One region of the Pseudarthrobacter sulfonivorans genome, then DNA from elsewhere that is predicted to be linked to it. Evidence: predicted binding sites of a transcription regulator. Region 1 holds the regulator's gene; each other region holds the start of a gene.
What was found. The regulator LexA, encoded in region 1, represses DNA repair genes until DNA is damaged. The targets are predictions, from matches to a motif close to TCGAACANNTGTTCGA.

Region 1 (9,595 bases):
GTGCCGCTGGCCAGGAGCGGATACATGGAGTACGTGGGCGGGAATCCCAGGGCCGTGCGCCCGGGCCCGCCGAAAGCCTGGAGAATCTGTTGGAGGACCTCGTTGGACCCGTTGGCCGCCCAGATGTTGGTGGCATCCAGACCGTGGCCGAGATACTCGGCCAGCGCTTCCCGGAGTTCGGTGAATTCACGGTCCGGGTAGCGGTTGAGGCCCGCCGCGGCTTGCGTCACGGCCACGCTGATCGCGGCACGTACGTCCGCCGGGACGCCATGGGTGTTTTCGTTGACGTTCAGCAGGATAGGTACATCCAGCTGCGGGGCACCGTACGGGGTCAGTCCGCGGAGGTTGGTCCGGAGGGGAAGTCTGTTCAGACGCTCTAGCTGGTCATTCACCTGAACAGTTTAGGTCCGAAGCAGACGGCCAGAAAATGTGACGGCCTGCGGCGGCACACGCCCGAGCCTGCAGGCTCTTTACCTGGTGGGGACGAAGAGTTGCTGTCCGGGGACAACGCCCCCGGCGGAAAGGTTGTTCAACTGGGCAATATCCGCGATGACATCACGGGGATCACGCTCGGGCGCAACGGTACTGGCGATGGCCCAGAGTGACTGGCCGGCCTGCACCGTGACCGAGACTGTTGGCGTTAGTGACAGGTCGGCGGCCGAATCGGCGGCCTTTGCCGGGGCGTTGAGGAAACCTGCCAGGGAAAGCAGGATTGCGGCAAGAATCACCAGCGGGATGCCGATGAGCACAATCCGGCCCCTGCGGGTCAGGCGCAGCGGCGGCAACGGTTCCCTTCGCTGCCTTGGCGCCGAACCCGACGTCGAAACGGGTGCGGACCACTGCCGCGAGGTGAGGTCCTGCACGGAAATGAGCTGTGGACGCGAGTCCTGCGAAGCAGATATAGCTGACATGAAATGAGCCCTCCTGGACCATACTGTGCTGCCCGGCGCGCCCTCCGCGTTCACTTGCCGGTACCGGCCTGAGCCGTCCATAAATTCGAATATTCGAATCCGCAAGCAACGAGTAGAACACATGTTCGAACTTTGCTTCTTCATTTTTAGCACTTATCAACGAATATTGTCGAGACTCGCTAGAACAAATGTTTGAAAAAGCCCTGTGGCTGGCCTACGTTTGGATCAAAGAACAACCACCTCTGTAGTTGATCAGCAGGGTCTGACAATCAACTCCGACACCAGCCCCGGGGCGTTCCAGGCACCAGCGGCCGGAGCGGAGCCGGGCAACCGAAAGGCATTGGCGAACATGGCAGCACCAGCCGCCGAGGGCAAGGCGACACCGCAGCGCCGCCAGCCCCCACGGACCCCCAAGGGGCTCACCGCCCGCCAAAAGAAGATCCTTGAAACCATCCAGCGCTCGGTGAATGACAACGGCTATCCGCCGTCGATGCGTGAAATCGGTGACACCGTGGGCCTGGCGAGTTTGTCGAGCGTGACCCACCAGCTCTCACAGCTGGAGAAGCTGGGATACTTGCGCCGGGACCCCAAGCGTCCGCGCGCCATGGAAGTCCTGATGCCGTTGACGCTTGACGGCGGGTCCACTAAGTCGAACGGGACAACCAAGCCCTCAGTCCTGCACGGCATCGGCGGGACGGTCACCGAACTTCCCTCTGCCATGGACACCGCGATGGTGCCGTTGGTGGGCCGGATCGCGGCTGGCGGGCCTATTCTGGCTGATCAGGTGGTGGAAGACGTGATGCCCCTGCCCCGGCAGCTCGTGGGCCAGGGTGAGCTGTTTATGCTGCGCGTGGCCGGCGACTCCATGGTGGACGCTGCCATCTGCGACGGCGACTGGGTAGTGGTCCGCCGGCAGGCAGACGCCTCCAACGGCGATATTGTCGCGGCCCTGCTGGACGACGAAGCCACCGTCAAGACCTTCCGCCAGCGCGATGGCCACACGTGGCTGTTGCCACAGAACACCCAGTACGAGCCCATCCTGGGCGATCACGCCACAATCATGGGCAAGGTCGTCTCGGTCCTGCGGTCGCTATAGGACCTGCCGCGCAGTCAGGCGCCCTTCCCGGCCAGCCTTTCCAGGGCTGCGAACGCCGTTTTGCGGTCCGTGGTGGGCCAGAACGGCGGCAGAGCAGCCCGGAGGAATCCGGCGTAGCGCTCGGTGGCAAGCCGGGAATCAAGCACCGCCACCACGCCCTTGTCTCCGGTGGAACGGATCAGCCTGCCCGCGCCCTGGGCAAGGCGGATGGCCGCGTGAGTCGCCGAGACCGCCATAAAGCCGTTTCCGCCGGCCTGCGCAACGGCGCGGGACCGTGCTGTCATCAGCGGGTCATCCGGCCGCGGGAACGGGATGCGGTCGATCACCACCAGCCGGCATGATCCGCCCGGAACATCAACACCCTGCCACAGGGACATGGTGCCGAACAGGCAAGTATCGGGCTCGTCCGCGAACTGCTTCACGAGGGCCGTCATGGTGGAGTCGCCCTGGCAGAGAATGCTGAGGCCAAGCCGGGGACGCATCGCCTCAGCGGCCTCCTCGGCTGCACGCCGGGACGAAAACAGGCACAGGGCACCGCCGCCGGACGCGCGGATCAGCGCCTCAAGTTCATCGAGGGCCTCCGGCGACGCCCCGCGGCCTGGCTTGGGGAGGTGCCCCGCGACGTAGAGGATCCCCTGTTTCGGATAGTCAAAGGGCGATCCGACGTCGATCCCGGTCCAGCTGGGCGCGCCCTCCCCCACCAGTCCCAAGCCGCCGGCAGCCGGTTCAAACGCTGAGCCGATGGCAAGCGTTGCAGAGGTCAGCACCACGGTGTGGCCGGCGAACAGCCCCTCGCGGAGCTTGCCGGCAACGCTGAGCGGCGCGATGTTGACCAGGGCCGGCGCGGACTCGTCTGGCTGCGCATAGCCCTGCTGCGGATCGAAGGAACTTGCGCGGGAAAACCACACCACTTCCCGGTTTTCCCGGGCAACAATCAGCCGTTCGCAAAGTTCGAGGATCAGCATCAGGCGTGACCGCGCGAGCTGCCGCCCGCCGTCGGCCGTTTGGCTGCCGTCACCCTTGGAATCGGACAGGGCAGCGCGGCAGGCCTCACGCAACTGGTCCACGCAGTCCAACTGTTCGTCGTTGAGGCCGTTGGGGAGCAGCCCGTTGGGCACTCCGGCAAGGGCGAGTTCCAGGTTGGCGGCAGCGGCGTTGAGCGCATCCACCGTGATGGCCGTGTGCTTCCGTGCGCCCGACGCCGCAGCGTGGACCATTGCCACGGAGAGTTGCCCCGACACCGCCCCGGTGACCCGGTCCTGCAGTTCGTGCGCCTCATCCACCACCACAACGTCGTATTCGGGCAACACTGCGAGGCCTTCAAAGGCGCTGACGGCGAGCATGGCATGGTTGGTGACCACAACGTCGGCCTCGGCGGCGTCGTGGCGCGCCAGTTCACTGAAGCATTCGGCTGCCATGGGGCATTTTTGGGCCCCCAGGCATTCCATGGATGTCACCGAAACCTGCCGCCAGGCCCGGTCAGTAACGCCGGGAAGCAGTTCGTCACGGTCGCCCGTGGTGGTCTTCTCCGCCCACTCTCGCAGGCGCACCACTTCCTTGCCCAGCTGGGACGACGGCCCGCCCAATGCGGCGGCGAAATGCGGGACGCTGGTGTCTTCGCCGAGGGAGAACAGCTGGCCCTCGGCGGGTTCCTCGGAGGGGAACCCGCCTTCGAGCTTGTGCTGGCAGACATAGTTGGAGCGGCCCTTGACCAGGGCCACCTTGACAGGGCGGTCCAGGGCAGGGGTGATGGTCTTCAGCAGCCGGGGAAGGTCGCGGCCCACGATCTGGGTCTGCAGCGCAAGCGTGGCCGTTGACACCAAGGTGGGCTTGTTGCTCACGAGCGAGTGCGCAATGAGCGGAATCAGGTAGGCCAGCGACTTTCCGGTCCCCGTTCCGGCCTGAACCAGGAGGTGGTCGCCGGTTTCGATGGCCTTGGCCACCTGCCTGGCCATCTCGTGCTGCCCGCTGCGGCTTTGACCGCCCATGCCGGCCACGGCGCGGTCAAGCAGTTCGATCACGAACTGCTCGCCGGCCGTACCTTTGACTTCCCCCGCCGCAACCTCAGTCATGGTTGATGAAGGATTCCAGTTCAGCCGCAAGGCCCTCCCGCACCATCACCACAGCGCGGGTACCGTGCTCGCCGTGATCCAGGCTCAGGATCTCGGCATCGGTCTCGTGCAGTTTGCTGATCAGGTCACCGCGGTCGTAGGGAATAAGGAGCTCCAGCTTCACGCCGGGCCGCGGAATCCCGTCACTGATGGCCCGCAGCAGTTCGGCGATCCCCTGGCCGGTGCGGGCCGAGACCACCACGTGGCGCGGTTCTCGCTGCTTGAGGCGCTCCACCACAAACGGATCCGCGGCATCGGCCTTGTTCAGGACAATGATCTCGGGCACTTTGCGGGCATCCACTTCGCTGAAGACCTTGCGGACTGCAGCAATCTGGCCCTCGGGGTCCGGGTGGGACACGTCCACCACGTGCAGGATCAGATCCGCGTCAGCCACTTCCTCCAACGTGGAGCGGAAAGCCTCCACCAACTGCGTGGGCAGCGACCGGACAAAACCCACGGTGTCCGCCAGGGTGTATCCCAGGCCGTCGGAGGTCTCGGCCTTTCGCACGGTGGGATCCAGGGTGGCGAACAGTGCGTTCTCCACCAGCACGCCGGCGTCGGTCAGCCTGTTCAGCAGCGATGACTTCCCGGCGTTCGTGTACCCGGCAATCGCAACGGAAGGCACTGAATTACGACGGCGGTTGGCCCGCTTGGTTTCCCGTGCCGGCTTCATTGCCGCGATCTCGCGCCGCAGTTTGGCCATGCGGGTGCGGATCCGGCGGCGGTCCAGTTCGATTTTTGTTTCACCGGGTCCGCGCGAACCCATGCCGGCGCCGGCGCCGCCCACCTGGCCACCGGCCTGGCGGGACATCGAGTCACCCCAGCCGCGCAGTCGCGGCAGGAGGTATTCGAGCTGCGCCAGCTCCACCTGGGCCTTACCTTCACGGCTCTTGGCGTGCTGGGCGAAGATGTCCAGGATCAGGGCAGTGCGGTCAATGACTTTGACCTTGACGATGTCCTCAAGGCTACGCCTCTGGGACGGTGCCAGCTCGGCATCCACCACAACGGTGTCAGCCCCGGTGGCCATCACGATTTCCTTGAGCTCAAGGGCCTTTCCGGAACCCAGGAACGTGCCCGGGTCCGGTTTGGCACGGCGCTGCACCATCCCGTCCAGGACTTCCGAGCCTGCTGTTTCGGCGAGGGCGGCGAGCTCACGCAGGGAATTCTCCGCGTCCGCCAAGGTGCCTTCGGACCATAGCCCGGCCAGGACCACACGTTCGAGCCGCAGTTGCCGGTATTCGACCTCGGTGACATCTTCGAGTTCGGTGGACAGCCCGGCCACGCGCTTCAGTGCCCGGCGTTCCTCCCGGTCCTGCTGGTCGCCGTCGTAGCTGGTGTGTTCGTCGTCCAAGCGGGAGATCGCCTGGGCCCTGCCGAACACGCCCTTGTCACCGTCTGCGGCGGTGACGTTCCTGGCCGGTACGTCCTTGGCGAGAATCCGGTCGATGACAGCTTGGATCTCCTCGGGACTCATGTCCTGGGCTGCTGGATCTGAACCGGTGTTGGGCTGGCTGGTCATGGTCTCCTTTGAAGTTTCGGCATTTTCAGAATAGTGCCGATCGTTGTTCAGTGGTGAAGTATTCGCGCTGGGCTGACGGCTTGCAGTCATCCGGGCCTCCTGGTCTGCTGCGCGCCGGTCGGGACCGGGCCGCGCAGGGAGTCTTCGCATCCGGGGATGCGTGGAGTGGTGGAAAGCGCGGGCAAAACAGCAAGGACCGGCGGCGGCAGATCGCTCGAGTATTGCCCGGCGGCATACCAGATACGGAAGACCTGGCATGTGGCGCACTTGCGGAAGGTTAATACCTGCATCGCTGCGGGGCACGGCTTCGGAACAGGCGGCGTCCGGGAGGGACACCGGCCGTGCCGGCTACTCGAAGATCAAGAACATGGGTTCAAGATTAGCAGAAGCGGTGCCCGCGGTTTCGCATTGTCCACCCCGGCCAACTAATCTGGCCAGTTATGGAGTCCGCACACTATTTCAGCGCATCGCCCGCCGGGCCGTTCACCCGCAAGCCGCTCACCGTGGAATTGGCCGGCGAGACGCGCACGCTGCAGACGTCCGGCGGCATCTTCAGCCCCGACGGCATCGACAAGGGGACGGCGGTGCTCCTGGCCGAGGTCCCGGCCCCGGACCCCACCGGCAACCTCCTTGACATCGGCTGCGGCTGGGGGCCCATTGCCCTCACGCTCGCATTGCGGGCGCCACACGCCAAGGTCTACGCAGTGGACGTCAATGAACGCTGCATCACGCTGACCAACGAGAATGCGGCCCTGCTGGGCCTGGGCAACGTGCTGGCCAGCACGCCGGAGGCGGTGGACCCGGACCTGCGCTTTGACACGATCTGGTCCAATCCGCCCATCCGGATCGGCAAGGATGAACTCCACAGCCTCCTGAAGCTGTGGCTGCCCCGGCTGGCGCCGGGCGGCTCCGCGTGGCTAGTGGTCCAAAAAAACCTGGGCTCGGATACGCTTCAGCGCTGGCTCGCGACGGAACTGGATGCATCCTTCGCCGTGAGCCGGGAGTCCACGTCCAAGTCCTTCCGCATCCTTCGAGTCAGGAAAGCGTCCCAGTAGCCACAATTACGGCGGGCCCGCTGAGCTCGACGTGCTCGTGCCCGCCCGCCCCGGCGAAGAACTTGACCCCGACGACGCCGCCCGGCACGTTGACCTGCCAGGAGTCCGGCGCTTCCGCCCCGGCCCAGTGCCGGATGGCCACTGCGGCGGCGCACGCGCCTGTTCCACAGGACTGGGTCTCGCCCACACCCCGCTCATGGACGCGCATGGTGATGGTGCCGATCCCGTTGTGGACCAGCGGTTCGGCAGGCACGACGAATTCAACGTTGGTTCCATTGGCCGGCACCGGATCGACCTTCGGAGCAGTGTAGAGCCTGGTGGCTTCCAATTCGGACAGTTCAGCCAGTGCCACCACGGTGTGCGGGTTGCCCATGCTCACTGACAGGGCCGGGCGGGGCACTTCCAAGCCCTCTGCGGTTACCAGCGAGTCCATGGCTTTCGCCGTCGCGTCGCCGGGGAAAATGAATTCCCACGGCCCCATGTCCACCGCATAGCTGTCCCCTGTCCGGACCACGGTCTTGACGCCGCCGCGAGTCCCGATGGTGAGCGCGCCGCCGTCGGGCAGGTCAACCAAGCCCTCGGCACGCAGGAAGTGCACAAATACGCGGACCCCGTTGCCGCACATTTCCGAGAGCGACCCGTCGCCGTTGCGGTAGTCCATGAACCATTCGGCCTCGGGGCTGCTAAGCAACAGCTCGCGGCCTTCGGAGAGATACCGGGAGGGGACGGCCCGGATCAGTCCGTCGCCGCCGATCCCGCGGTGACGGTCGCAGAGCGCGGCTACCTGGCCGGCGTCGATGGTGTGGACGCCGTCGGGGTCGGCGACCAGCACAAAGTCGTTGCCGGTGCCGTGTCCCTTGGAGAAGCGGAGTCCGCCCAAGGTGTGGAAGACGGGCTCTGTGGTCTCTGCGGGAGTTGCGTCCATGGTCCTAGATTACCGGCTGAGAGCCACGGCCCGGGCCGCAAGGTCCGGCGCCTGCCAGTCCAGCCAGGCGATGCGGGGATCGGCGCGGAACCATGTGAGCTGGCGCCTGGCGAACTGCCGGGTGGCCACAATGGTGTCCTCGGCTGCCTCGGCAACTGTTGAGCCGCCGTCGAGCACTTTCAGGAACTGTGCATAGCCGAGGGCCCGCGGCGCGGTCTTGCCGCCGCGGAGACCGGCCGTGTCCAGCCGGAGCACTTCCCCCAACAGCCCCTGGTCCACCATGTTGTGGACGCGCTGGGCCAGCCGTTCACGGAGGACATCGCGGTCCACGGACAGGCCGATCTGGACGGCAGGCTGGAAATACTCCCGCTGGGGCATAAAGGAGCTGAAGGGCCGGCCGGTGAGCTCATGGACTTCGAGCGCCCTGATGATCCGGCGCGCATCGGAGACACGGCCCGCTGACACCGGATCCACCTCCCGGAGCCGCGCCAGGAGGGCATCCTGGCCGGCTTCATCGAACTCAGCCTCGAGCCGCTGCCGGAGGACAGGATCCGTGCCGGGGAATTCGAGGACGTCGAGGGCAGCCCGAACGTAGAGACCCGAACCGCCCGCCAGAATGGCGCGTTTGCCGCGCGCGTGGATATCGCTGACGATGCTCCGGGCCTGCTGTTGGAAGTCTGAAACGCTGGCCTCCTCCGTGACGTCCAGGATGTCCAGAAGGTGGTGGGGAACGCCCTTGCGCTCTGCCGGCGTGATCTTGGCGGTGCCTATGTCCATCCCGCGATAGAACTGCATGGCGTCGGCATTGATGACCTCGCCGTCCAGCTCCAGGGCAAGGTTCACGGCTAGGTCGGACTTACCTGACCCTGTGGGACCAACAACAGCAATAACCGGAGGTTGGACCACCGGTCAGCGGCTCCGTACCGGCAGCGTGGGCATGCCCAGCGAGACTCCGGTGCGGCTGGCGCCGCCTGCGGCAGCCGGCACGGGAGCGCCGCACGAATCTGCCTGGGACCTGTCCCAGGCGTCCCCAGCGCGGGAACGCCGCAGGCTGTAGTCCTGCAACGACGGGTCGGCCACGAGGTGGAAGGCTGCGGCTTCGGTGATTGTGACGGTGACCAGGTCCCCCGGACGCGGCACTTCTGCCCCCTCGGGAACGGAGAAGTGCACGAGCCGCTGGTCCTGGGACCGGCCCGACAGCCTGTGGGTTTCTTCGGACTTGCGCCCTGAGTGGGCGGTGACCATCACCTCTACCCTGCGGCCAAGCTGCGTGGCGTTTTCCTCGGCGGCGATCCTGTCCTGCAGTGCGGTCAGGCGTTCAAATCGCTCCTGGACCACGGCCTTGGGAAGCTGGTCCGGCAAGTCTGCGGCGGGAGTACCCGGACGCTTCGAGTACTGGAAGGTGAAAGCCGTGGCGAAGCGCGACTGCTCCACAACGTCAAGCGTGGCCTGGAAGTCTTCCTCGGTTTCGCCGGGGAAGCCGACAATGATGTCAGTGGAGATCGCGGCGTGCGGGATCTTCTCGCGGACCTTGTCCAGGATGCCTAAAAACTTGGTGGAGCGGTAGGACCGTTTCATGTCCTTCAGGACTTTGTCGGACCCGGACTGCAGCGGCATGTGCAGCTGCGGCATCACGTTGGGGGTTTCGGCCATGGCGTCTATGACATCGTCGGTGAAGGCGGCGGGGTGGGGGCTGGTGAAGCGGACCCGTTCCAGGCCTTTGATTTCGCCGCACGCGCGCAGGAGTTTGGAGAACGCCTGCCGGTCGCCGAACTCCACACCGTAAGAGTTCACGTTCTGACCCAGCAGGGTGACTTCGATGGCGCCGTCATCCACCAGGGCCTGGATTTCAGCCAGGATGTCGCCCGGGCGGCGGTCCTTTTCCTTCCCGCGCAGGGCCGGGACGATGCAGAACGTGCAGGTGTTGTTGCAGCCGACCGAGATGGAAACCCAGCCGGAATAGACCGAGTCACGCTTG
Region 2 (9,595 bases), 1.7 Mb from region 1:
AGTGGTGCTGCGCCAGCGGCCCAACACGCGGTCAGGCAATCCGCCAGACGCTGCATTCGTCCGTATTGATCGCTTTCCGCGAGCCGGTGTGATGGTCCATGATCCAGACAACGCCGATTCCCGGTGCTGTCTCCTGGACCCGGCCACGGCGGATGACCACGTCGTCGTAGCTGGGGCCTACGGAGAGGCGGGCCTCGATTTCATCACCGCGGTGGAGCTGGTCCAGGGCGCGGACTCTTGTTACATGGGCTTTGGCTTCCTTCAACATGGGGGCCTCCTGGCTGGAGCTGGTGCCTGCGCTTGCCGGCACTTCCAGTGTGGCTGGGCAATGTTGCGCCCTGGTTTCCTCAACGTTAGGAGCCGGTTAGTTCTCCGCGATCGATACGTTTCCGCCGGCGGCAGGCGTCGCCGGCTAAGGTGCCAGCTGGTCACCCGGCTGCTGCACCCGGAACCACCGATAGCCGTAACGGCCCAGTTCAACGGTGAAGCCGCCGTCGGGCTCTAGCGGCACGTTGCCGCCGTCGAGCACGTCCAGCAGGGTGGCACCCTTATACGCCCGCTTCGGCGCATCCTCGCCGCCGACCTTGCCGGTGACCTTCACTTTCCCCGTGCCGAAATGGTGGAGCAGCACCATGGTGGCCCCGTCCGAGGTGCAGGTGTGGGCGAAGACCGCCGGCTCGGGCTGGTCGATCACCACGAACTCACCCCAGCCCAGTTCCGGCGACTCGCGATAGCGCTGGATCAGCCTGGCCATAAAGTTCCAGAGGGAATCAGGGTCCCGTTTTGCGGCCGCCGCGTTGACGTTCTCCGGACCGTAGTCACCGCGGGCCAGAGGGGCAACCAGATCGGATGCCTTGGCGCTTGAGAAGCCGCCGTTCTTCGTGGCGTTCCATTGCATGGGGGTGCGCACAGCGGCCCGACTTTTCTGGCGAAGGTCCTCGCCCATGCCGATTTCCTCGCCGTAGAAGAGGACCGGGGTGCCGGGCAGCGAGAACATCAGCGAGTACACCATCCGGATCCTTTCGGCGTCACCGCTGAGCATCGGCGGCAGCCTGCGGCGGAGTCCTCGCCCATAGATCTGCATGTTCTTCTCGGGACCGAAGGCGGCGAATACCTCCTGCCGTTCGGCGTCGGTGAGCTTGTCTAGCGTGAGCTCGTCGTGGTTGCGGACGAACATGGCCCACTGGTTGTCCGGATGCAGCGGTGGACGGCTCTTCAGGTTTTCCGCCATTGGGCGGGCGTCCTGGCGGGCCAGGGACAGGTAGAGGTGCTGCATGGTCATAAAGTCGAACTGCATGTTCAGTTCGTTGCCCGCGGTGCCGCCGAAGTATTCCAGCTGCTCCTTGTAGGGCAGATTGACCTCGCCGAGCATCACCGCGCTGCCGTTGCGTCGGCCCAGGAAGCTGCGGAGCGCGCTGAGGTACTCGTGCGGGTCGAGTTTGGCGGCCTCGTCCTTGGGCTGGCCCCGGGTCTCCAGGAAGAACGGCACGGCGTCCAGCCGGAAGCCGTCCAAGCCGAGCTCAAGCCAGAGCCCCATGGCCTTGGCGATCTCGTTCCGGACCTTGGGATTGGTCACGTTCAGGTCCGGCTGGTGCTCGGCGAACATGTGCAGGTACCACTCGCCGGTGGCGTCGTCCTTGGTCCACAGGGACGTCTGCTCGCCCGGAAAGACCACCTCGGAGGACGTGTCCGGGGGTGTATCCGCTCGCCAGACGTAGTAGTCCCGGTACGGGCTGTCCTTCGACTTCCTGGCCTCCACGAACCACGGATGCTGGCTGGAGGTGTGGTTGACCACAAAGTCGGCGATCACCCGCATGCCCCGGTCCTTGGCGCCGCGGATGAACTCCACGAGGTCGCCCATGGTTCCCAGCCGCGGATCCACCGTGAAGAAATCCGTCACATCGTACCCGTCGTCGCGGTCCGGCGACGGGTAGAACGGCATCAGCCAGATGCACGTGACGCCGAGCGCCGCGAGGTAGTCCACGCGCTGGGTGAGGCCGGCGAAATCGCCGGTTCCGTCGCCGTCGTCGTCGAAGAAGGTCTCCACGTCCAGGCAGTAGATGACGGCGTTCTTCCACCAGAGGTCCGAGGTTTCGGCGATCCTCACGCTGAAGCCTCCTGCACACGTGAACCGGGATGGGCCGTGCCGCGCAGCTGCGGCAGGACGCCGGCGCCGAACGCGTCGATGAACGGCGCCTGGTCCTGGCCCACAAAGTGCAGGTACAGCTCGTCGAAGCCCAGCGCGGCGTAGCCGGCCAGCCACTCGGCGTGCTGGTCGAGGCTGGCGGAGATGTTCACCGATTCCCGCACCGGGTCCTCGCCCACGTGGCCGCTGACGCCGTCGAAATGGGCGGCGGTGGGCAGGTCCCACGGCACAGGAGGGGCGAAGGTGTTGGTCCGCCACTGGTCCAGGGCCGTGGCCACGGCATCCTCCTCCCGCCGCGCCCAGGACAGGTGAACCTGCAGGACGGCCTTGCCCTGGCCACCGTTGTCCCGGTACGCGGCCAGCATGCGCGTGAGCTTCTCCGGCGGCTGGTTCACCGTCACCAGGCCGTCCGCCCAACCGGCGGCACGGCGTGCCGTCTCCACGCTGATGGCCGGGGCGATCAGCGGCGGAGGCGGCTGCGGGACGTCCCAGATCCGGGCCTGCTCAACGGTTACCAGCCCGTGGTGGGTCACCACCTCGCCGCGGTGCAGGCGGCGGATGATGTCCACGCATTCCTCAAGCCTGCGCTGCCGTGTTTCCTTGGGCGGCCAGGCTTCGCCCGTGACGTGCTCGTTCATGTTCTCGCCGCTCCCCAAGGCCATCCAGAAACGGCCCGGGAACATGGCCGCCAGCGTGGCCGAGGCGTGGGCGGTGACGGCGGGGTGGTACCGCTGGCCCGGTGCAGTCACCACGCCAAATCGGAGGTCTGTGGTAGCCAGCGCGGCGCCAAGCCAGGACCACGCGAAGCCGGAATGGCCTTGCCGGGCGGACCACGGTTCAATGTGGTCCGAGCACATGGCAGCGTCAAAGCCTGCCTGCTCCGCGTGCTGAACGTCCTTGAGAAGCTGCCCAGGGCTGATCTGTTCATGCGAGGCGTGAAAGCCGACGGTGACCATCGTTAAGGTCTACAGGCCCGCGCCGTGCGGTGTCGAGGCTTTCAGCTGGGCTCTTGCTGAAACAGGCCTACCGCTGGCGGGCCTCCCGGGCAAGAATGGGCACTATGCAACTTCCCGTGATGCCTCCCGTCCCGCCCATGCTCGCCAAGGCCGTCAGCGGAATGCCCGACGGGGCCCTCAGCTATGAGCCCAAGTGGGACGGGTTCCGGTCCATCATTTTCCGCGACGGCGATGAGCTGGAGATCGGCAGCCGCAACGAAAAGCCCATGACCAGGTATTTTCCTGAGCTCGTGGAAGCCCTGAAGGAAAACCTGCCGCCCCGCTGTGTGCTGGACGGCGAGATTGTCCTGGTGGGGGCATCCGGTGACCGGCTGGATTTCGATGCCCTGCAGCAGCGCATCCATCCTGCCGCCAGCCGCGTCAAGCTCCTCGCCGAACAGACCCCCGCCAAGTTTGTGGCCTTTGACCTGCTGGCCCTGGGCGACGACGACTACACCGGCCGGCCCTTCGCCGAACGGCGGGCAGCGCTGGAAAAGGCGCTGGCGGGCAGCAAGGCTCCCGTCCATCTCACGGCGGCGACCCAGGACAAGGCCACCGCCGAGCAATGGTTCCAGCAGTTCGAAGGTGCAGGCCTGGACGGGATTGTGGCCAAGCCGCTGGAGGGGAGCTACCAGCCGGACAAACGCGTGATGTTCAAGGTCAAGCACGAACGTACGGCCGATTGTGTGGTGGCCGGCTACCGCGTGCACAAGAGCGGACCGGACGCGATCGGCTCGTTGCTGCTGGGCCTGTACAAGGACGACGGCGGCCTGGCCAGCGTGGGCGTGATCGGCGCCTTCCCGATGAAGCGCCGGCAGGAGCTGTTCGAGGAACTCCAGACGCTGGTCACGGACTTCGACGGACATCCCTGGGCCTGGGCCAAGCAGGCGGAAGGCGAACGGACGCCGCGCAACGCGGAGGGGAGCCGGTGGAGCGCGGGCAAAGATCTGACTTTTGTGCCGCTCCGGCCCGAACTGGTGGTGGAGGTCAGGTACGACCACATGGAAGGTGAGCGCTTCCGGCATACCGCCCAGTTCTCGCGCTGGCGGCCGGACCGGGATCCCGAATCCTGCACTTACGCCCAGCTGGAGGAGCCGGTGAACTTTGACCTGGCGTCGGTGCTGGAGACCGGCCGGCCGCAGGCGCCCAGTTCACCGTAGGCACCCAACCCGCCGCCCGCCGTCGTACTTTTTGCTGGCGGAATAGCCCACTTTTCAACAGGGAAAGCCCGCCATTTGGGGGAATGGCGGGCTATCCGGTCTCAAAATTGGGCTAGTGCGTTACTTCAGGCCGAGCTGCTTGGTGGGGACGTTGAACGTCTCCTTGGCCGTCAGGGCGGAGATGGCCGAGATGCCGCAGATGACGGCGGTGAAGATGCTGATCTGGACCCAGCCGCCGGGCTTGATGCCGCCCATCGCCGCCACAATGGCCGGGGCGAACCCTGCCATCAGGAAGCCCAGCTGGGTGCCGATCGCCAGGCCGGAGAAGCGGACCTTGGTACTGAACATCTCGGCGTAGAAGGACGGCCAGACCGCGTTGGAGGCCGCGTAGCCGCAGGAGAAGAAGCCGATGGCCGCGAGGAACATCAGCGGGATGCTGCCGGATTCCAGGCTGAGCAGGAACACCGGAGTCAGGATGGCGCTGGCCACGGCACCGTAGATGAAGACCGGTTTGCGGCCGATCTTGTCGGCGAGCTTGCCGAACAGCGGCTGGGTGCCCAAAGCGACCAGGTTGGCGCCGACCACCAGCCACAGCGTGGTGGTGCCGTCAACTCCGGCCACGGTCTTGGCGTAGCTGATGGCGAGCGTGCCGAACACGGTGGAGACGGCGGCGATGAAGGCACAGCAGACCACGCGCAGCACGTCGCGCCAGTGGTCCTTGAGGAGGTCGGCGACCGGCAGCTTGGAGATTTGGGCGGTCTTCTGGGCTTCCTCGAACGCCGGCGGCTCATGCAGGGTGCGGCGGATGAAGAACGCAACAAGAACGACGACGGCGCTGAGCCAGAACGGGACACGCCAGCCGATGCCGTACTTGATCTCGTCCGGGAGTGCCAGGACGGGGATGAAGACGAGGGCGGCGAGGATCTGGCCGCCCTGCGTGCCGGTGAGGGTCCAGGACGTGAAGAAGGAGCGGCGGTTGTCCGGTGCGTGTTCCAGCGTCATGGATGATGCGCCGGCCTGCTCGCCCGCTGCGGAGAGGCCCTGGCAAAGCCGCGCCAGCACCAGCAGGGCCGGAGCCCACCAGCCCACGGTGTTGAAGTCGGGCAGGCAGCCGATCAGGAACGTTGAGGCGCCCATCAGCAGCAGCGTGAACATCAGGACCTTCCGCCGGCCCACCCGGTCACCGAAGTGGCCCAGGATAACGGCGCCCACCGGCCGTGCCACGTAGGCGAAGCCGAAGGTGGCGAAGGACATCACGGCCGCGTTGGCGCCGGCGTCCGGGAAGAACACCGTTGGGAAGATCAGGGCGGCGGCGGAACCGAAGATGAAGAAGTCGTAGTATTCGACGGCGCTGCCCAGGAAGCTGGCGAGGGCTGCCTTCTTTGGCGTCCCGGACGGGGCAACGGTGCCCGGCCCCGCGGACGGAAGTGTCTGGCTCATGGAGTTCCTTAGGTGTGACGACGTTGTCGCGGATGGATCTGGAGGGTCGCAGCCGCAGCTGCCTGTGTGGAGGCTTGGTGCGGTGCGGCTGGAGTCCGTTGAAAGACCCGGACTAGTAGCCACATGGTGGGAGCTACTTGTGCGATACAGCAATGATGGCTGTGAGCGCAGTCACTTGTCAAGAAAATAATCACCATCTAGAAATAGTTCCCACGATGTGGCAACATCGACGTATGAGTGTGAATCAAACCACAGTGCCCGACGACCTCGCCGCTGAGCCCAAGACGCCCAAAGCTGACCGTACGGACATGGTGGGCAAGGCCCTGGGCCTGCTGGTCCTCCTGGGCGACGAGCCGCGCGGCGCCAGCGCCGCGGAGATCTCGCGGCGCGCCGACCTCCCCTTCAGCACCACATACCGCCTGCTGGGATCTCTGACGCGGGACGGGTTTGTGGACTATGAGCCGGACGGCCGCCGCTACCATCTGGGCCTTCGAATCTTCCAGCTCGGCCAGCGCGTCTCCAACCATCACGGATTTGCCGGCACGGCGCTGCCGGTCCTGCGCCGCGTGACCGAGCAGACGGGGGAGGCCACCATCCTCAGTGTCCGCGACGGCCACCGCCACCTCACGGTCAACAAGGTGGACGGCCCGCAGACCTTCCGCGTCACCAGCGATCCCGGGCATCTGGGCGCCCTGCACGCGACGGCCGTGGGCAAGGCGCTGGTGGCTTTTGCCGAGGATTCGGAGCGTGCGGCGCTGCTTGAAGAGCTCGAGCTGGAACCCCTCACCGAACACACCATCACAGACCGTGCCGCGTTCCGGGCGGAGATCGAGAAGGTCCACCGGCAGGGATATGCCGTAATGGACGAGGAGAACGAGAACGGCATGCGCGCCGTGGCTGTGCCGCTGCTTAATTCACAGGGCCACGCGTTCGCCTCCCTGGCCACCGCCGTTCCCGTGTTCCGCCTCAGCATGGAAGCCCTGCTGGCACATGTGCCCCTGCTGCAGGAAGCCGCGGCAGAGCTGGCTGCGCGCTTGCCGCAACGGTAAAAAAGCCTTGAAATGTTCGTATGTAGAACAAGCGTGCGAGAAGTGAACAAGTGTTGTACTGTAATCCCTATCACCCGACCCGCCGCGGACGCCTTGAGCGCCACCGCCCGCCGGGTGCCGTATCAAAGGAGCTGCCCGGATGAGCAATCGAACTGAGTCCTACCTTGTGGGACTGGTCGGCGACGGCGTCATGCCGTCACTCACTCCCCCCATGCACGAACGCGAAGGCGATATGCAGGGCCTGCGCTACCTCTACCGCCCCATCGACCTGCTGGAGCTCGGACTCTCCGGCGAAGCCGTGGGGGACCTGCTCAAGAGTGCCCGCAGCCTGGGCTTCAACGGCCTGAACATCACCCATCCGTGCAAGCAGCTTGTCCTGGCGCACCTGGACGAGGTCTCGCCGGATGCCCTCAGGCTCGGCGCCGTCAACACGGTGGTCATCGAGGACGGCCGTTTCATCGGGCACAACACCGACTTCTCCGGCTTCGCCGCCGCGCTCGCCTCCGGCCTCCCGGGTGCCCGGCTGGACCGCGTTGTCCAGCTTGGCGCGGGAGGCGCCGGTTCCGCCGTCGCCTATGCCCTGCTCACTGCCGGCGTGAAGGCGCTGGACCTGGTGGACGTGGACCCCGCCCGCTGCGCGGCTCGCGCCGCAGAGCTGGCCGGCTTCTTCCCGGGCAGCACCGTCACAGCGCGTACGACGGCGGAGCTGCCGCAGCTGATGCCCCTGGCCGACGGTCTGGTGCACTGCACGCCCGTCGGCATGGCCGCCCACCCGGGCGTCCCGCTGGACCTGGACCTGCTGGAATCCCGGCACTGGGTGGCGGACATCGTCTACCGGCCCATCGAAACGGAACTGGTCCTGGGTGCCCGCGCCAAGGGCTGCGAGGTCCTGGATGGCGGCCGCATGGCCGTGGGCCAGGCGGCTGACTCGTTCCGGATTTTCACGGGACTGGAAGCCAACGCGGACCGCATGCGCAGCCATTTCCTGGCGCTCGTGGCCAAGGAAGGGGTGGCGGCCTGATGCGCACCGGAATCGCCACGGTATGCCTCTCCGGCACCCTGAAGGAAAAGATGCAGGCCTGCGCCATCGCGGGCTTTGACGGCATTGAAATCTTCGAACCGGACCTGGTCACGTCGCCGCTCCCGCCCGAGGACGTCCGCAAGATGGCGGCCGACCTTGGCCTCACGCTGGATCTTTACCAGCCGTTCCGCGACTTCGACAGCGTGTCCGGGGACCTCCTCACCGCCAACCTCCGGCGCGCCGAAGCCAAATTCAAACTCATGGCGCGGCTGGGCATGGACACCATCCTGGTCTGCTCCAACGTGGCCACCGCCAGCATCGACAGCGACGACCTCCGGGCGGAACAGCTCGGCCAGCTGGCTGCGCTGGCGGGGGACCACGGCGTCAAGGTTGCCTACGAGGCCCTGGCCTGGGGCAAGTACGTCAGCGACTACGAGCACGCCCACAAGCTGGTGGAAGCCGTGGACCACCCCAACCTGGGCACCTGCCTGGACTCCTTCCACATCCTGTCGCGCAACTGGGACACCGCCCCCATCGAGGCCTTCAGCCCGGACAAGATCTTCTTCGTCCAGGTGGCAGACGCCCCCAAACTCTCCATGGACGTCCTCTCCTGGAGCCGGCACTACCGGGTCTTCCCGGGCGAGGGCCAGTTCGATCTCGCCAAGTTCATGGGCCACGTGGTCCGGGCCGGGTACAGCGGCCCGGTGTCGCTGGAGATCTTCAACGACGTCTTCCGCCAGTCGGACGTGGAGCGCACGGCCGTCGACGCCATGCGCTCGCTCATCTGGCTGGAGGAACAGAGCGCCAAATGGCTGGACGCTGCTTCCGACGCCGGGACGGGCACTGGCGCTGCTGGCACCCCGGCCCCCGGCCGCCGTCGTTATCCCATGGAACTGGCCACACTCCCACAGGTGGCCGAACCCGCAGGCTACAACTTCGCCGAAGTCAGGGCCGCGGACACCCAGGGGCTGGAAACGGTCCTGGGCCAGCTGGGCTTCGAGTTCAACGGCCGGCACCGCACCAAGGACGTGCAGCTCTGGAGCATGGGTCACGCCCGGGTGATCATCAACGAGGCCGCACCGGCAGACGGGGACGGCGCAACGGGGGATGCGTCGCCCGCCATCGCCGCACTGGGGTTCGACGTCGCCTCCCCGGTGATTGCCGCCGCCCGCGCCCAGCAGCTGAAGGCCCCCGCGGTCCCGCGCAAGAGCCAGGCCAACGAGGAGGTGTTCCAGGGCTTCGCCGCCCCGGACTCCACCGAGATCTTCCTGTGCCAGGGCACTTCCGACGGCACCGCAGCGTGGACCAGTGAATTCGGAGAGGGGCTGGAAAATCCCACCGCCGGCCCCACCGCTGTGATCGACCACGTCAACCTGGCGCAGCCGTGGCAGCACTTCGACGAGGCCGTCCTCTTCTACACGAGCGCACTGGCGTTGGAGCCCCAGCCGTTCGCGGAGGTCCCCAGCCCCACCGGCCTGGTCCGCTCGCAGGTCATGGCCACCGGGGACCGCGCCGTGCGGCTGGTGCTGAACCTGGCGCCGCTGAACCAGCAGCGCAAAACCTACCAGGAGCACATCGCCTTCGCGGTGGATGACCTGGTGGCCACCGCCAGGGACTGCAGGGCCCGCGGCCTGGAGTTCCTGCAGATCCCGGCGAACTACTACGAGGACCTGGACGCACGCTTCGGGCTGGCACCGGACTTCCTGGCCACACTGCAGGAGCTGAACCTGCTGTACGACCGGGACGCCGACGGCGAATTCCTCCACTTCTACACGGCCACCGTG
Region 3 (9,595 bases), 1.2 Mb from region 1:
GATCTGGTGCCTGGCCTCACGGTCCAGGATGTTGAGGACGCCGTTATTGCCGCGTACGCGGGCCACGCCTCCCTCCAGCATGCCGACTTCAGCAGCTATGCAGGTTTGGATACTCGGGAGGCGTAGCCCGCGCTTGCCGGGCCGGCCGGGGCTCTTAGTGGCCCCGGGCGATCCACTCGTCCAGGTGCGGGGATTCGGCCCCGATGGTGGTGCTGTCGCCGTGGCCGGTCCGGACCACCGTTTCGGCCGGCAGCGGCAGCAGCCACGTCCGGATCGACTCGATGATGGTGGGGAAATCGCTGTAGGACCTGCCAGTGGCGCCGGGGCCACCCTGGAACAGGGTGTCCCCGCTGAAGAGCGAGCCCTCGCCGTCGGGCCCGTCAGCCAGGTGGAAGGACACCGAGCCGGGCGAGTGCCCGGGCGTGTGCAGGGCCGTCAGGCTGGCACCCGCCACCTCAATGACGTCGCCGTGCTTGATGGCGACATCGGGTTCCACGTCAGGGTAGACGCTGTGCCACAGCATCCAGTCGTCCTGGTGAAGGTGGATCGGTGCCTGGACGAGGTCCCAGAAGTCAGCTACTGACCGGATGTGGTCGTCGTGGCCGTGGGTCAGCAGGATCGCCTTGAGCTTCCGGCCACCCACGGCGGCAGCAACGGCCTTGGCGTCGTGCGCGGGGTCGATGACCACGCATTCCTCATCGTTGCCCACGATCCAGACGTTGTTGTCCACATCCCAGGTGCCGCCGTCGAGCGAGAACGTTCCGGACGTGACGAGACGATCGATCCGGACGCTCACAGTTCCACCACCGAACGCAGCACGGAACCGGAGTGCATCTTCTCGAACGCTTCCTCCACCTGGTCGATGGTGATCCGCTCGGTGACGAACGCATCCAGGTCCAGCTTGCCCTGCTTGTAAAGGCTGATCAGCATGGGGAAGTCCCGGGACGGCAGGCAGTCACCGTACCAGGAGGACTTCAGCGAGCCGCCGCGGCCGAAGACGTCCAGCAGGGGCAGCTCCAGGGTCATCTCCGGCGTCGGGACGCCCACCAGCACCACGGTGCCGGCGAGGTCGCGGGCGTAGAACGCCTGCTTGTACGTTTCGGGACGGCCGACGGCGTCAATCACCACGTCAGCGCCGAAGCCGCCGGTGAGTTCCCGGATTTTCTCCACGGGGTCGGTTGCGGAGGAGTCCACGGTGTGGGTGGCGCCGAGGCCCTTGGCGCGGTCCAGCTTTTTCGCGTCGATGTCGACGGCGATGATGGTGGTTGCGCCGGCGAGCGCGGCGCCGGCGATGGCGGCCACGCCCACACCGCCGCAGCCGATGACGGCGACCGTATCACCGCGCTTGACGCCCCCGGTGTTGATGGCGGCGCCCAGTCCGGCCATGACGCCGCAGCCGAGCAGGCCGATGGCGGCAGCATCGGCCTCGGGATCCACCTTGGTGCACTGACCGGCGGCCACGAGGGTCTTTTCGATGAACGCGCCGATGCCCAGGGCGGCGGACAGTTCGGTGCCGTCCTCAAGCGTCATCTTCTGGGTGGCGTTGTGGGTGTTGAAGCAGTACTGTGCCTGGCCGCGGTTGCACGCGCGGCAGTTGCCGCAGACGGCCCGCCAGTTGAGCACCACGCGGTCGCCCGGGGCGACGTCGGTGACGTCGGGGCCCACGGCGCTGACCACTCCGGTGGCCTCGTGGCCCAGGAGGAACGGGAAGTCATCGCTGATGCCGCCCAGTTTGTAGTGCAGGTCGGTGTGGCAGACGCCGCTGGTGATGATGTCCACCAGGGCCTCGCCCGGGCCCGGTTCCGGGACCAGGATGGTCTCCAGAGTGACCGGGGCCCCTTTGGAGCGGGCTACGACACCTTTGACTTTATGGACCACGAAAGGCTCCCTCAATGCAGATAGACAGAACGGGACCAACACGGATGTTGGTCCCGTTCTGTCTACCACACGAGCTGCCGTGGTCAGGCTGCGAGGCGGCTCTTTACCTCGGCAGCGGAGGGGTTGGTGGCGGCGGTGCCGTCCGGGAAGAGCACGGTGGGGACGGTGCGGTTGCCGCCGTTGAGCTTCTCCACGAGGTCGGCTGTGCCCTCCACCTCTTCGATGTTGATTTCCGTGTAGCCGATGCCCTGCGCGTCCAGCTGCTTCTTCAGCCGGTTGCAGTAGCCGCACCAGGTGGTGGAAAACATGGTGATGGTGCCGTTCTCGGGGGTAAAGTCCACGGAGCTCTCCTGAAATCGTTGAGGGGGTTCGTTCCCGTCAACGGTAACCCGGGGCGGGCTATTCCCTGAGCCGGCCCCGGCAGATGCGGTGCCGGATGACAGCACATAACGCTGATGGCATGCTGGAGCCATGTGTGGACGCTATGTGATGGCACGGGCCGTGGGTGACTTGCTGGCCGACTTTGATGCCCAGCTGGAGGAGGAAGTGCATCTTCCCCCGTCATGGAACGTGGCGCCCACCGACGACGTGCCGATCGTCCTGGAACGGCTGATCGACGACGGCCCCGTGCGGCAGCTGCATGTTGCCCGCTGGGGCCTGGTGCCGTCCTGGGCGAAGGATCCTGGTATCGGCCCCAAGATGATCAACGCGCGGAGCGAGACTGTGCTGGAGAAGCCGGCCTTCCGCAAGGCCGTGAAGTCACGTCGCTGCGCTGTCCCGGCGGACGGGTACTACGAATGGAAGCAGGGCACCGGCAAAGCCAAGCAGCCCTACTACGTCCATCCAGGCAAAGGCAGCGGGCTGGTGTTCGCGGGCCTGTATGAGTGGTGGAAGGATCCGTCCAAGGCCGAGGGCGATCCCGGACGGTGGATGCTCTCCACATCCATCCTGACGGCAGATACGCCGCCGCCCGGTGCCGAGTCCACAATTTTCGGCAAGCTCACCGCCCTGCACGACCGCGTGCCGCTGCCCATGGACCGGGCCACGATGGCGTCGTGGCTTGATCCGCAGATCGATGACGCCGCCTTCCTCGTGGACCTGGTCCGGGCCCACGTGAAGGAAGTCGCGGCCGACTGGCATGTGGATTCGGTCGGCACCGAGGTGGGCAACGTACGCAACAACTCCCCGGAACTGATCCGGCCGGTGGAAGCCTTGTTCTAAACCGGCATTCGGGGCGGCATGCCCCTAAACGGTGACCTTGCCGGCGTCGTCCACTGTCCACGTGGGGTTGTAGGCAACTTCCCAGCGGAAGCCGTCCGGATCGGCGAAATAGCCGCTGTACCCGCCCCAGGGCTGGGTGACCGGCGCGGCGACGATAGTGGCCCCGGCCGATGCCGCTTCCGCCATGACCCGGTCCACCGCCTCGGTGCTGGGCAGGTTGTGGCTGAGCGTGATGCAGGGGACCGGGCCGGGGACACCTACCCCCGCCTCGGCGTGCATCTGCGCTGCGTCCCACAGGGAAAGGATGAGGCCGTGGTTGACCTGGATGAACACCACATCACCGGGAAACTCGCGGTGGACAGGCCAGCCGAGGCCCTCCGCGTAGAACCGGCGGGAGGCGTCAACACTGCGAACGCCTAGTGAGATGAAGTCGACTCTGGGCTGCATGCTTCGATACTGTCAGAAGATGGCAACAATTCAAGGAAACGATAGGGACGCTTTGGCCGACAAAGAACAGCTCGCTGCCGTTCGGATTGCGGTAGACGAAGTTGACGAGCAGATTGTCACCCTCATTGCGCGGCGTGAACGCCTGATCCGGATCGCCGGAACCCTGAAGGGGGACGACGCTGAAGTCCGCGCCCCCGGCCGGGTGGAACGGGTGATCGAGCATGTCCGGGCCGCCGCGAAAAAGAAGGACATTGATCCGGACATTGTGGAATCAACTTACCGGGCCATGATCTCGGGGTTCATCAAACTCGAAATGAAGGTCCACAGAGAAAGCAGCTGACGCTGCCGCAGGTGCTGTCCGGACACGGTTGCGGCAGCACCTGCTCGGTGTTCCCTAGAGCGTTTCGTCGACCTAGAGCGTTTCGTCGACTTAGAGCGCTTCGTCGACGGCGACGCCCGACTGGAACTCCCTGCCGTCAGCCTCGCTGAAGGCCGACATGATGTGGCCCTTGCCCAGGCCATGGACGGCCGCGACGGGGAAGTTGCCGGTGATGGTGCTGCCCGAGTGCGTCACGCCGCCAAGATCATAGTTTTCCTCGGCGCTCTGGTCATGGCTGAACGAGTAGAAGGCAATGGCCTCCCCGTTCATGAACTCAATGCCCAAGCGTCTTTGCGATGAGTAATCAGGGCTCGCCGCCACCAGTCCCACTACGTACGCACCTGCCCCCGGTATGTTGCCGTCGATATCAAAGGTTGCCACGAGCTTTTCGTCCTGGGCCTTGATGCTTACGTGCTTGAGGAGTGCGTCATTGGTGCTCATGCCACAATCCTGCCTCCCTGCTGCCCGTCCGTCCACCCCTGTCTAGGTTTTGTCGGAGCGTCGTCGTAGACTCGAGGTATTCGAACATGTATTCGAATACCTTGCTTTTGCATCAGCATTTTGCATCAGCTCCGTTCAGTTCCGGGAGGCGCCCATGGGTATGTTCAGCGAGTCCGTGGACGTCGTCTGCACCCCCGCCGGCCAGCCGCTGAACCTCCAGTGGGCCGGACGGCACTACACGGTGTGCGCCGAACCCGTCCGGTGGTATGAACGCCGGCAGTGGTGGGCCGAGGAACGCCGTGCGCCGCTCGGCAGCGGGCCGGGGCTGGTGGACCACGAAATCTGGCGCGTCCAAGTGCAGGCGGACCCGCGGAGTACCGGCCCCCGGGATGCAGGAGAGCCGCTCACCCTGGACCTGAGCAGGCATACCGGCAGCGGCCGCTGGAGGCTCCTGCGGATCCACGACGCCCTCCGGCCACAAACAGCATGAGCTTCTCCCACCTTCACGTTTCCACGGCCTTCAGCGCACACTATGGCGTTGCCTGGCCCGACGAACTGGCCCAGGTTGCCGCCGCGGACGGCGCAACCGCGCTCGCTTGCACGGACCGGGACGGCCTCTACGGCACCATCAAACACCTCAAAGCCTGCATGGAAGCCGGCATCGACCCCATCGTGGGGGTGGACCTTGCGGTTTTCGACGACGACGGCGACCACCGCACCCAGCTCGCCGGCAGGGTAGTGGTGCTCGCCCGCGGCCACAACAACGGGGCGGGCTACCGCGCACTGTGCCGGCTGGTGTCCGATGCCCATGCCCGCACCTCCGGCAAAGCCGGGGGAGCGGTGCCCGTGGCGGTCACCCGCGCCGAACTCGCCTCCCGCACGCTCGACCCCAAAACCCTGAAACCGGTCCTGACGGTCCTGATCGGCCCGGATTCCGACGTCGGACGGGCCATGAGCGGCCGGCGTTACCTCCGTCCGCGCACCCTTTTCAAAAGCTGGCTGGACGCCATGCCCCCAAGAACCCTGGTGGCGGAAGTCGTTTCCCAGCTCACTGCCCCCGGAGCGCCCCTGAGCACCGCCCACGCAGTGCGTATGCTCAAACTCGCGGAAGAACACCACGTACCGGCCGTGCTCACCAACGCGGTCCGCTACTGCGCAGAGGACGGGGCCGCCACAGCTGACGTGCTCGACTCCGCCCGGACGCTGAAGTCCCTCCCCGAACTCGCGGCCGAACCGCTGCTCCAGCCCAACGGGCAGGCCTGGCTCAAATCATCAGCGCAGATGCTTCAGCTCGGCAAGGAAATCATCCGCGCCGCAGGGTATGGCGCAGCGGACCTCAAACAGCTGATGGCACAGACCGAGGCGCTCGCCGACTTCTGCCGGATTGACCCGGTGACTGACATGGGCTGGAAGCAGCCGGTGGTCCCCGAGGCATCGGTCATTGGCATCAGCCAGGACCCGCACGATGAACTGGTGCAGCGCTGTGAGGCCGGGATCAGCAGGCGGTTCCCCGGAATATCAGGCTCAGCCCGCAAGGACATGCGCTCGCGGCTGGAGCACGAGCTGGGAATCATCAGGAACCTCGGGTTTTCCTCCTATTTCCTCACGGTCGCGGAGGTCTCCCGGATGATCATGGACATGGGGGTCAGGGCAGCCGCCCGCGGTTCCGGGGCCTCCAGCCTGGTCAACTACCTGATTGATGTCAGCCAGGTGGACCCCCTGCAACACGACCTGATCTTCGAACGCTTCCTGTCCCGGGACCGGGCCACGTTGCCGGATATCGACATCGACGTCGAAAGCGCCGAACGGCACAACGTGTACCGGCGGATCTTTGACCGCTTCGGTTCCGAGCGCGTCACGCTGATGAGCATGCAGAACGGGTACCGCGCCCGCGGTGCCGTCCGCGACGCCGGGATGGCCCTGGGGATGGACGATGACGACGTCGGTGAGATCGCCAAGCAGCTGTGGCGTTTTTCGGCCCGGAAATTCCGTGAGGCATTGGTTGAGAAACCTGAGTTACGGGAGTTCGCTGGCCGGGTGGAACAACGGGACTTCACCGAAAACCAGCAGCTTGACCTGCTGGTGGACCTCACGGAACGGCTGGACCGGCTGCCCCGCCATATCTCCATGCATCCTTGCGGGGTGATCCTGGGCGATGCCACGCTGCTTGACCGGACCCCGGTGCAGCCCAGCGGGCTGGGGCTGCCCATGAGCCAGTTCGATAAACACGACATGGATCCCATGGGCATGCTCAAGCTTGATGTCCTGGGGGTCAGGATGCAGAGCGCCATGGCGTTTGCCGTCCGGGAAGTCATCCGGATCCATCCTTCCAAGGCGGAAGTGGTGGCGGCAGGGGCCCACCCTGCAGGTCCTGACGGAACCGGGCCGGACTACATCGCCGAGAACGGCCGCATCGACCTCAATGCCGTGCCGCTGGATGATGAGCCAACCTACGAACTGATCCGCAGTACCCACACCCTGGGCTGCTTCCAGATCGAGTCGCCCGGACAGCGCGAGCTGATCGGCAAGCTGGCGCCGCGTGAGTTCAATGACCTCATCATCGACATTTCGCTGTTCCGGCCGGGCCCGATGAAATCGGACATGGTGCGGCCTTTCCTGGAGCACCGGCACGGCTTCGCGCCGGAGGTCTACCCGCACCCCGACCTGAAACCCGTGCTGCAGGAAACGCATGGCGTCACTGTCTTCCATGAACAGATCCTGAAAACCTTCCACGTGATGACCGGCTGCGGCCTGGCGCGCGCGGATGAGTTTCGCCGGGCGCTCGGCAACGAGGTCCACGAGCTGAAAGTGGAAGAGTTCTTCCGCAAGGAGGCCCGGATCAAGGGGTACTCCCCGGAAGTGGTGGACAAGGTCTGGGGGACCCTGAAAGCCTTTGGCAGCTTCGGCTTCTGCAAGGCGCACGGCGCGGCATTTGCCGTTCCCACCTACCAGTCCGCCTGGCTCAAGACGCACCACCCCGAGGCTTTCCTCGCCGGGCTGTGGGAACACGATCCCGGAATGTACCCCAAACGGCTGCTGGTGGCAGAGGCCCGCAGGCTGGGCATCCCCATCCTGCCGCTGGACATCAACCGCAGCCAGGCCGAGTACCGGGTGGAACGGGTCGCGGACGGGCCGGATGCCGGCAAGCTGGCGATCAGGCTGAGCCTTAACGGCATCTATGGCCTGTCCGGGACCGAGCTTAAACGGATTGTCGCCGGCCAGCCTTACGACTCCCTGGCTGACCTCCGGGCACGGTCCAGGCTGAGCAAGCCAAGCATCAAAAGGCTCGCCCAGCTGGGTGCCTTTGATTCCCTGCACCGGGAATCGGGCGGCGCCGCCAACCGTGCAGACCTCGTCCAGCACCTGCAACAGCTCCAGGCCGCGGGCGGTACCCGGAAGGGCGTCGACATCATGGAAGGGCAGCTGTCCCTTCCGCTGGGGGATGTGGAACTGCGGAACGTCAAACCAGGGCTTCCCGCACCCACCCTGGTGGAAAACGTCCGGGCCGAACTGGACCTGATGGCCATGGATGTCAGCGGGCACCTGATGGACAGCCACCGGCCCATGCTGGACCGGCTGGGGGTCACCACTGCAGACAAACTGTTGAGCCTGCGCAACAACACCGAGGTGCTGGTGGCAGGGGTGCGCATCGCCACCCAGACACCGCCCATGCGCGGCGGCCGGCGGGTGGTGTTCATCAGCATCGACGACGGCACCGGCTGCGTCGACTCCGTGTTCTTCCACGAAGCCCAGGAACAGGCGGGGCTGCTGCTGTTCGGCACCAGGCTGCTGCTGATCCGGGGCACCACCCGGCGGACAGGTCCCCGGGGAATCAGCCTGAGCGCCAGCATGGCCTGGGACCTGAGCCGGGTGGAATCCCTGCCGTTCGCGGCGGACCGGGTGGAACGCACCGATGTACCGCATCCCCTGGACGGGATCAGCCGAAGCCTTGCGATTACCGGAATGGGCGGCTGAACGGCCGCGGGTCCCGTTGGTCGGCCTCCCGGGAAACCGATAGCATTGACGATGGCTGGCTGTGGTCCCCGTACGCCACAAGCTATGAAGCCTAAAACTTTGAATAGGAGACACCCGTGTCAGATGCCCAGCAGATCACCCTCATCGTCGATGGCGAAGAGACCAAGGTGACTACCGGGACAACCGGTGCGGAACTCTTCTTTGAGCGCCGCGATGTTGTTGTTGCCCGCGTCAACGGCGAGCTGAAGGACCTGGACCAGGAGCTGCCCGAGGGCGCCGAGATCGAGGGCGTCACCATCGACTCCCCGGACGGCCTGGACGTCCTCCGCCACTCCACCGCCCACGTCATGGCCCAGGCAGTGCAGCAGCTGCGCCCGGACGCCAAGCTGGGCATCGGCCCGTACATCACCGACGGCTTCTACTTCGACTTCGACGTCGCAGAACCGTTCACCCCCGAGGACCTCAAGACCCTCGAGAAGATGATGCTCAAGATCGTCAACCAGAACCAGAAATTCGTCCGCCGCGTGGTCAGCGAGGACGAGGCCCGCGAGGCCATGAAGAACGAGCCCTACAAGCTCGAACTCCTGGGCAAGAAGAACAACGCCGCCGAAGCCGGCGAGGGCGTCAACGTCGAGGTAGGCGCCGGCGACATCACCATCTACAACAATGTCGAGCGCAAAGAGGGCACCACGGTCTGGTGCGACCTCTGCCGCGGCCCGCACCTGCCCAACACCAAGCTCATCTCCAACGCCTTCGCCCTGACCCGGTCCTCCTCCGCGTACTGGCTGGGCAACCAGAAGAACCAGCAGCTGCAGCGCATCTACGGCACCGCCTGGCCCACCAAGGACGCGCTCAAGGCCTACCAGGAGCGCATCGCCGAGGCTGAGCGGCGCGACCACCGCAAGCTCGGCGTCGAACTTGACCTGTTCTCCTTCCCGGACGAGCTGGGCTCCGGCCTGCCGGTGTTCCACCCCAAGGGCGGCATCATCCGCAAGGAGATGGAGGACTACTCCCGCCAGCGCCACGTCGACGCCGGCTACGAGTTCGTCTACACGCCCCACATCACCAAGGGCCACCTCTACGAAGTCTCGGGCCACCTGGACTGGTACAAGGAGGGCATGTTCCCGGCCATGCATGTGGACGCGGAACTCAACGAGGACGGCACCGTGCGCAAGCCCGGCCAGGACTACTACCTGAAGCCGATGAACTGCCCCATGCACAACCTGATCTTCCGCTCGCGTGGACGGTCCTACC

Region 2: a site for LexA is predicted at 6,814-6,829, ahead of AU252_RS10730 (shikimate dehydrogenase). Genes of this name have one in related genera too.
Region 3: a site for LexA is predicted at 4,447-4,462, ahead of AU252_RS20740 (DUF6504 family protein). Genes of this name have one in related genera too.

The regions. Positions count from the first base shown of each region.
Region 1 is NZ_CP013747.1:694,511-704,105, forward strand. It holds gene AU252_RS03045 (histidinol-phosphate transaminase) at 1-392, opposite strand, end outside; gene AU252_RS03050 (LysM peptidoglycan-binding domain-containing protein) at 471-911, opposite strand; gene lexA (transcriptional repressor LexA) at 1,261-2,007, shown strand; gene AU252_RS03060 (ATP-dependent DNA helicase) at 2,022-4,079, opposite strand; gene hflX (GTPase HflX) at 4,072-5,637, opposite strand; gene AU252_RS03070 (class I SAM-dependent methyltransferase) at 6,078-6,692, shown strand; gene dapF (diaminopimelate epimerase) at 6,673-7,617, opposite strand; gene miaA (tRNA (adenosine(37)-N6)-dimethylallyltransferase MiaA) at 7,627-8,523, opposite strand; gene miaB (tRNA (N6-isopentenyl adenosine(37)-C2)-methylthiotransferase MiaB) at 8,527-9,595, opposite strand, start outside.
Region 2 is NZ_CP013747.1:2,390,477-2,400,071, forward strand. It holds gene AU252_RS10700 (hypothetical protein) at 32-268, opposite strand; gene AU252_RS10705 (alpha-amylase family protein) at 413-2,107, opposite strand; gene AU252_RS10710 (TIGR03885 family FMN-dependent LLM class oxidoreductase) at 2,104-3,102, opposite strand; gene AU252_RS10715 (ATP-dependent DNA ligase) at 3,207-4,301, shown strand; gene AU252_RS10720 (MFS transporter) at 4,422-5,741, opposite strand; gene AU252_RS10725 (IclR family transcriptional regulator) at 5,975-6,790, shown strand; gene AU252_RS10730 (shikimate dehydrogenase) at 6,930-7,811, shown strand; gene AU252_RS10735 (bifunctional sugar phosphate isomerase/epimerase/4-hydroxyphenylpyruvate dioxygenase family protein) at 7,811-9,595, shown strand, end outside.
Region 3 is NZ_CP013747.1:4,550,272-4,559,866, forward strand. It holds gene AU252_RS20700 (lipoate--protein ligase family protein) at 1-126, shown strand, start outside; gene AU252_RS20705 (MBL fold metallo-hydrolase) at 155-796, opposite strand; gene AU252_RS20710 (S-(hydroxymethyl)mycothiol dehydrogenase) at 793-1,878, opposite strand; gene AU252_RS20715 (mycoredoxin) at 1,962-2,219, opposite strand; gene AU252_RS20720 (SOS response-associated peptidase) at 2,350-3,099, shown strand; gene AU252_RS20725 (VOC family protein) at 3,124-3,546, opposite strand; gene AU252_RS20730 (chorismate mutase) at 3,566-3,886, shown strand; gene AU252_RS20735 (hypothetical protein) at 3,977-4,366, opposite strand; gene AU252_RS20740 (DUF6504 family protein) at 4,521-4,856, shown strand; gene AU252_RS20745 (DNA polymerase III subunit alpha) at 4,853-8,341, shown strand; gene thrS (threonine--tRNA ligase) at 8,458-9,595, shown strand, end outside.